DNA from 2 places in the Kluyvera georgiana genome. Region 2 is predicted to be linked to the other one. Evidence: predicted binding sites of a transcription regulator. Region 2 holds the regulator's gene; the other holds the start of a gene.
The links. Region 2 encodes ArgR, which controls arginine synthesis, uptake and breakdown. Its sites were predicted from a motif close to ANTGAATAAAAATACANT; they were not measured.

Region 1: the regulator ArgR is predicted to act here: its motif matches at 1,741-1,758, upstream of argA (amino-acid N-acetyltransferase).

What each region holds. Positions count from the first base shown of each region.
Region 1 is NZ_CP158865.1:939,623-943,043, forward strand. It holds gene argA (amino-acid N-acetyltransferase) at 376-1,707, opposite strand; gene amiC (N-acetylmuramoyl-L-alanine amidase AmiC) at 1,937-3,187, shown strand; gene cobD (threonine-phosphate decarboxylase CobD) at 3,194-3,421, shown strand, end outside.
Region 2 is NZ_CP158865.1:520,075-523,495, reverse strand. It holds gene mdh (malate dehydrogenase) at 1-845, opposite strand, end outside; gene argR (transcriptional regulator ArgR) at 1,290-1,760, shown strand; gene yhcN (peroxide/acid stress response protein YhcN) at 2,136-2,399, shown strand; gene yhcN-B (DUF1471 family stress response protein YhcN-B) at 2,519-2,785, shown strand; gene ABTW00_RS02525 (barstar family protein) at 2,838-3,113, opposite strand; gene ABTW00_RS02520 (NAD-dependent succinate-semialdehyde dehydrogenase) at 3,140-3,421, opposite strand, start outside.

The sequences.
Region 1 (3,421 bases), 420 kb from region 2:
GACTCATCGGTTTCAGTGGCTCTGGTTTTTGCTGTTAACTAAAAGACTGCACTGGTATTGGTGGCGTCTAAATCGCCGAGGCGTTCCCTGTAGGCCGGGTCAGCCCACATGGATGTGGGCTGAGGGCGTGGTTCACATGGATGTGAACTCGCGCCCGACCCGAAGCCGGAAGGGATAAGCTGAGGGAACCACGCAGTGGCGATTGGCCGCCCCTTGCGCGCTCCCTGCGCCCGTACAATTTATGTGGCGAGAGCTGAAAAGGAGCGCAACGGAGTGATCAATCCAAATACACCTCCCCCCTTTCTGATAACTGTCGTCAAGGATTATAAGAGACAGCTTCAAAAGGGAAGAGGGCGCGGAGACCGATCGGCGCTGCTAGACTAAATCCGCCATCAGCACCTTCGAACGACGCTGATAGTTATACAGCTGCTTTTTACTCTCCGGCAGCAGCTCAACATCAACCGGCTTAAACCCACGCTCCTGGAACCAGTGAATACTGCGGGTGGTCAGCACAAACAGATGATTCAGCCCCATTTGCTTCGCCTGCGCGGTAATGCGCTCAAGGAGCACTTCGCCGCGCGAAGAGCTGCGATAGTCCGGATGCACCGCCACGCAGGCCATTTCGCCAATTTTCTCTTCCGGGAACGGATAAAGCGCGGCACAGGCGATGGTGGTGTTATCACGTTGAATAATCGTGAACTTGTCGATCTCCATCTCCAGCTGCTCGCGTGAGCGACGCACCAGAATCCCCTGCTGCTCCAGCGGCGCAATCAGGTCGAGAATACCGCCAATATCGTTAATGGTGGCGCGGCGGATCTGCTCGGCGCTCTCCATCACGATTTGCGTACCAATACCGTCGCGTGAGAACAATTCCTGCAACAGCGCGCCGTCTTCCTGATAGCTGATCAGGTGGCTGCGACGCACGCCGCTGCGGCAGGCTTTCACCGCGCCGCGCAGGAAGCGAGCGGTACCGGAAAGGTAGTCGCCTTCCTGCTCCAGCTCTTCGATGCGCGCCTGCGCTTCGTTAGGGAACAGTTCAGGAACGATTTCACCGGCCTCATTGTAAACGCCCTGCGATGAGCAGAAGCCAATCATCTTCTCGGCCTTCAGCTTAATCGCCAACTGAGTGGCAATTTCTTCTGAAGTCAGGTTAAAACTTTCGCCGGTAACGGAGACGGCAACCGGCCCCATCAGCACAATAGCGCCGCTGTCGAGCTGGCGGTGGATCGCCTCTTCATCAATACGACGAATGCGCCCGCTGTGGCAGTAGTCGATACCGTCATCCACGCCCAGCGGCTGGGCGATGATAAAGTTACCGCTGACCACATTGATGTGTGCGCCCTGAAGCGGCGTATTGTTCAGGCTCATCGACAGACGCGCGGTGATATCCAACTGCAGCTGGCCCGCCGCCTGTTTAACCAGTTCAAGGGTTTTGCTATCGGTGACACGAATGTGTTTATGATAGGTTGGCTGATGTTGATGTTCGGCCAGATTGGCGTCGATTTGCGGACGCGCGCCGTAGACCAGCACCAGGCGGATGCCCAGACTATGCAGCAGCCCTATATCATTGACAATGCTTGAAAAGTTCTCATGCTCAATGGCTTCGCCGCCAAGCATGATGACAAACGTCTTGCCCCGATGAGCGTTAATATAGGGGACTGAATGACGAAACCCCTCGACCAGTTCGGTTCTACGTTCCTTCACCACGGCACAACCCTCAATGCATGATTATTCGTAATAAGTGTATTTTTATTCTGTTTTTGCGCTAAACGCAAGCCGGAATTTGCCTAAACATGGGAAAAATCTCCGCCAAATTTCGCTTAACCAACGAATGTTTACCCTTTTATAGATGACAGTTTATTCGCCTTTGGTTAAAGTTTTCGGTCAATCATATTTTGCTTAATTTGAAATCGTCTTTTTTTGCCTGGGATAGAGCATGTCAGGAAGTCAGTCTTTGAGTCGCCGCCGCCTGTTAAAAGGGGCGGGCGCCATGTGGTTGCTAAGTGTCAGTCAGGTTGGTTTCGCTGCCGTCAGTCAGGTGGTGGCCGTCCGCATCTGGCCTGCGTCCAGCTACACGCGCGTTACGGTGGAGTCCAACCGCGTGCTCAAGTATCGGCAGTTTGCGTTGAGCAATCCCGACCGCCTGGTGGTTGATCTTGAAGGGGTGAACCTCAACTCGGTGCTGAAAGGGATGGCGGCGCAGATTCGCGGCGACGATCCGTTTATTAAATCCGCGCGTGTCGGCCAGTTCGACCCGCAGACCGTGCGCATGGTGTTTGAGCTGAAGCAGGACGTCAAACCGCAGCTGTTTGCCCTCGCGCCGGTTGCCAACTTTAAAGAACGTCTGGTGATGGATCTCTACCCCGCTAACGCGAACGATGTGCAGGACCCGCTGCTGGCGCTGCTGGAAGAGTACAACAAAGACGGTCTCGAAAAGCAGGTGCCGCCGGCGCAGAGCGGGCCGCAGCCGGGGAAAGCCGGTCGCGATCGGCCAATTGTCATTATGCTTGACCCCGGACACGGCGGCGAAGACTCCGGCGCGGTGGGGCTGTACAAGACGCGGGAAAAAGACGTGGTGCTGCAAATTGCCCGCCGCCTGCGCGCGCTGATTGAGAAAGAAGGCAACATGAAGGCCTACATGACGCGCAACGAAGATATCTTTATTCCGCTGAAGGTGCGGGTGGCCAAAGCCCAGAAACAGCGCGCCGACCTGTTTGTTTCTATTCACGCGGATGCCTTTACCAGCCGTCAGCCGAGCGGCTCATCGGTGTTTGCGCTCTCTACCAAGGGGGCCACCAGTACGGCGGCGAAATACCTCGCGCAGACTCAGAACGCCTCGGACTTGATCGGTGGCGTCAGCAAAAGCGGCGACCGCTACGTCGACCACACCATGTTCGATATGGTGCAATCGCTGACCATCGCCGACAGCCTGAAATTTGGGAAAGCGGTGCTCAAGAAGATGGGGCAGATTAACAACCTGCATAAAAATCAGGTCGAGCAGGCCGGGTTTGCGGTGCTGAAAGCGCCGGATATTCCGTCTATCCTCGTCGAAACGGCGTTTATCAGTAACGTTGAAGAAGAGCGTAAGCTGAAAACCGCGAAGTTCCAGCAGGAAGTGGCCGAGTCGATCCTCGCTGGCATTAAGGCCTACTTTGCCGACGGCGCAACGCTGGCGCGGCGCGGGTAACCGGGCGTGTCGCGTCTGAAAAGCGCTCACGGCGGCAATATCCGTGAAGCGGCGGCGCTGATGGGGATTTCCGCCGACCAACTGCTGGATTTCAGCGCCAATATTAACCCGCTGGGAATGCCTGAAAGTTTAAAACGGGCGATTGTCGCCCAGCTCAGCTGCGCCGAACGTTACCCTGACGTCGAGTATCAGCAGCTGCATCGGGCGCTGGCGGAACACCATGGTGTTCCGGCA
Region 2 (3,421 bases):
CCAATCGACTGACGTTCTTCAATCCCGTTTTTACCTAACAGCAGCGGCTGCGAGAAGAAACGGGCGTATTGTCCGTCACCTTCCACATAGGCGCACTCAACCACGCCTTTCTCGCCCTGCAGGGCGCGAACCAGAGACAGGCCGAAACGCGCCGCCGCCTGGCCCATGGAGAGCGTAGCCGAGCCGCCACCCGCTTTCGCTTCCACCACTTCGGTGCCCGCGTTCTGGATGCGTTTGGTCAGGTCGTTCACTTCCTGATCGGAGAAGCTCACGCCGGAAATTTGCGATAATAAAGGCAGAATCGTCACCCCGGAGTGGCCGCCGATAACCGGCACTTCCACATCACCAGCGCTTTTACCTTTCAGCTCCGCCACAAAGGTGTTGGAGCGGATGATATCCAGCGTAGTAACGCCGAACAGTTTGTTCTTGTCGTATACGCCCGCCTTTTTCAGCACTTCGGCGGCAATGGCCACCGTGGTATTCACCGGGTTGGTGATAATACCAATACAGGCTTTCGGGGCAGTTTTGGCAATTTGCTGCACCAGGTTTTTGACAATCCCGGCGTTAACGTTAAACAGATCGGAGCGATCCATACCGGGCTTACGGGCCACACCGGCAGAAATCAGGACAACATCAGCGCCTTCGAGTGCGGGCGTGGCGTCTTCGCCGGAGAAACCTTTGATTTTGACATCAGTCGGAATATGGCTGAGATCGACAGCCACACCAGGCGTGACGGGGGCAATATCATAGAGAGAGAGTTCTGAACCTGAAGGCAGTTGGGTCTTTAGTAGTAGGGCAAGCGCCTGGCCAATACCGCCGGCGGCACCAAGGACTGCGACTTTCATCCTAAACTCCTTATTATGGTTAATGACTTTCAGGTAACAACCTGTCGTGGACCGCATAAACCAACGCAGGAGATACCAGTTGTTACTCCATTGCGGCGACCTTAATTCACAAGGTAAATAATTACAATATAATTGCTTACAGAATGCGGGCCATTCAACAGCATCCGCACTACTCCCAGAAAAAGGCCTTTCTACGAAACCAAATTTTCATCAACTATCGATTACAATATACTCAGCATGTTGCGTAAAACAACAGCAATTTAATAACATTTCATTTACTTTTAACTTATTTGGATCCCGTGATATAGGCATGTTTCTTAGGTCTAATTTTTGCTAAAATCCGCCCTTTCTCTATTTGGCTTAGCCTCTGTAGTAAATTATTTTGCATAAAAATTCACCTATATGCATAATAATGTCAATTTCACCACCATACTCGGGTGACTTATGCGAAGTTCAACTAAACAAGAAGAATTAGTTAAAGCCTTTAAAGCATTACTGAAGGAAGAAAAATTTAGCTCTCAGGGCGAAATTGTTCAGGCCTTGCAGGAAGAAGGTTTCGATAATATTAACCAGTCCAAAGTTTCTCGTATGCTGACCAAGTTTGGCGCCGTGCGTACCCGCAACGCCAAAATGGAAATGGTTTACTGCCTGCCAGCCGAGCTGGGCGTGCCGACCACCACCAGCCCGCTGAAAAATCTGGTACTGGATATTGATTACAACGATGCCGTTGTGGTTATCCATACCAGCCCCGGCGCTGCACAGCTGATTGCCCGCCTGCTGGACTCACTGGGTAAAGCGGAAGGCATCCTCGGCAGTATTGCCGGTGACGACACGATTTTCACCACGCCGGCACGCGGGTTCACCGTTAAAGATCTCTACGAGGCCATCCAGGTTCTGTTCGAACAGGAGCTGTAATCCCTCTTCCTTTCTCCTCTGGCCCACCAGAGGAGCTGCTTTAAAGGCAAATTTCCCTACGTTTCACTCCCGTCTCGTTAACATTAAGTGCGATTTTCTGGTCAGAATCATAGATCCAGTGAATATATCTATTCATAACCGCACAAAATATCAAATTATCATATCTAATTGATTATCATCACAATTAACACTTAACTTTACCGAAATATGTATTTTTTTATACATATATGTTCTAAAAATGACGATTTTTGACACCTAATTACACGCGAAACAATTAGCTGGGTATTAATATTTTAGGTGATTAGTGTATACTTAATTTCGTGATGAGGGTCACAAAACAAAGACCTTCCAAAAAAATTCGACGAGGTGAGTATCATGAAAATCAAAACAACTGTTGCCGCTCTGAGCATCCTTTCCGTTATCTCTTTCGGTGCGTTTGCCGCTGACTCTATCAGCAGCGATCAAGCACAAAGCCGTCAGTCAATCGGCACCGTTTCCATCGGTTCCGTCGGTTCATCTCCGATGGATATGCACGAAATGCTGAACAAAAAAGCGGAAGAACAAGGTGCATCATCCTATCGCATCATTGAAGCGCGTACCGGCGCTCATTGGCACGCAACGGCTGAACTGTACAAATAAGTTCGCATCAGGCAGCACGTCGGCAGTGTAGAAAAGTTAAATACCCAGCGGTCCCAGGAATCAGAAAGAACATCCTCTCACCGCTGAAGAATGAAGAATATGGTGAGGAGTAAAACATTATGAAAAGCGCAATGATCATCGCATCCCTTGGTCTGGCATCCGTTCTGTCCTTCGGCGCAAGCGCCGCAGTGCAACAGGTTAACGCGGAGCAGGCACAGAATCTGCAATCCGTCGGCACCGTTTCTGTTTCTCAGATCGGTAGCGACCCGATGGATATGCGCAGCGCATTAGCCGCTAAAGCCGAAAAACAAGGCGCCAGCAGCTACCGCATTATTGAAGCCCGTACCGGCGACCATTGGCACGCTACGGCTGAGCTGTACAAATAAACCCTCGTCGTCTTGTCCGACGACTTGCCCTCGCCCTTATGCGAGGGCTTTTTTATGCCCGCTGAACGTTAAAACGCAGCATCCCTTCCAGCTCTTCTTCTGCTTCATCAAACAGCAGAATCAACGCCCCATAGCGACGGCGCTGCTTGTCGTTGAGATGGATGAACTCGATCTCCAGCGGTAACGGCATTTGCGGGCCGGTGACCGCATCCCAAAGCGCATCTAAATCGCGAATCGACTCACGATCGAGGGCAAAGAGTTGAGCGAACTCCCGATAAAAATCGCCCTGATCCTCTATCTCATCAAAATCAAAAGTATAGATTTTCATCTCACGCCCTCTCCCATCCTGCAAAACTAAAGTCCCCCAATGTGCAACGTTTTCACCTCAAGGTACTCTTCCAGCCCCAGCACCGAGCCTTCACGCCCCAGCCCGGACTCCTTAACGCCGCCGAACGGCCCCAGCTCAGTCGATACGGCACATTCGTTAATACCGATCATCCCACTCTCTAACGCCTGTGAAACGCGGAACACGCGAGACAGGTTTTGCGTGTAGAAATAGGCGGCCAGGCCGTAGGGCGTATCATTCGCCCGGTGAATAACATCATCCTCATCGTGGAAGCGGAAGCACGCCGCCAA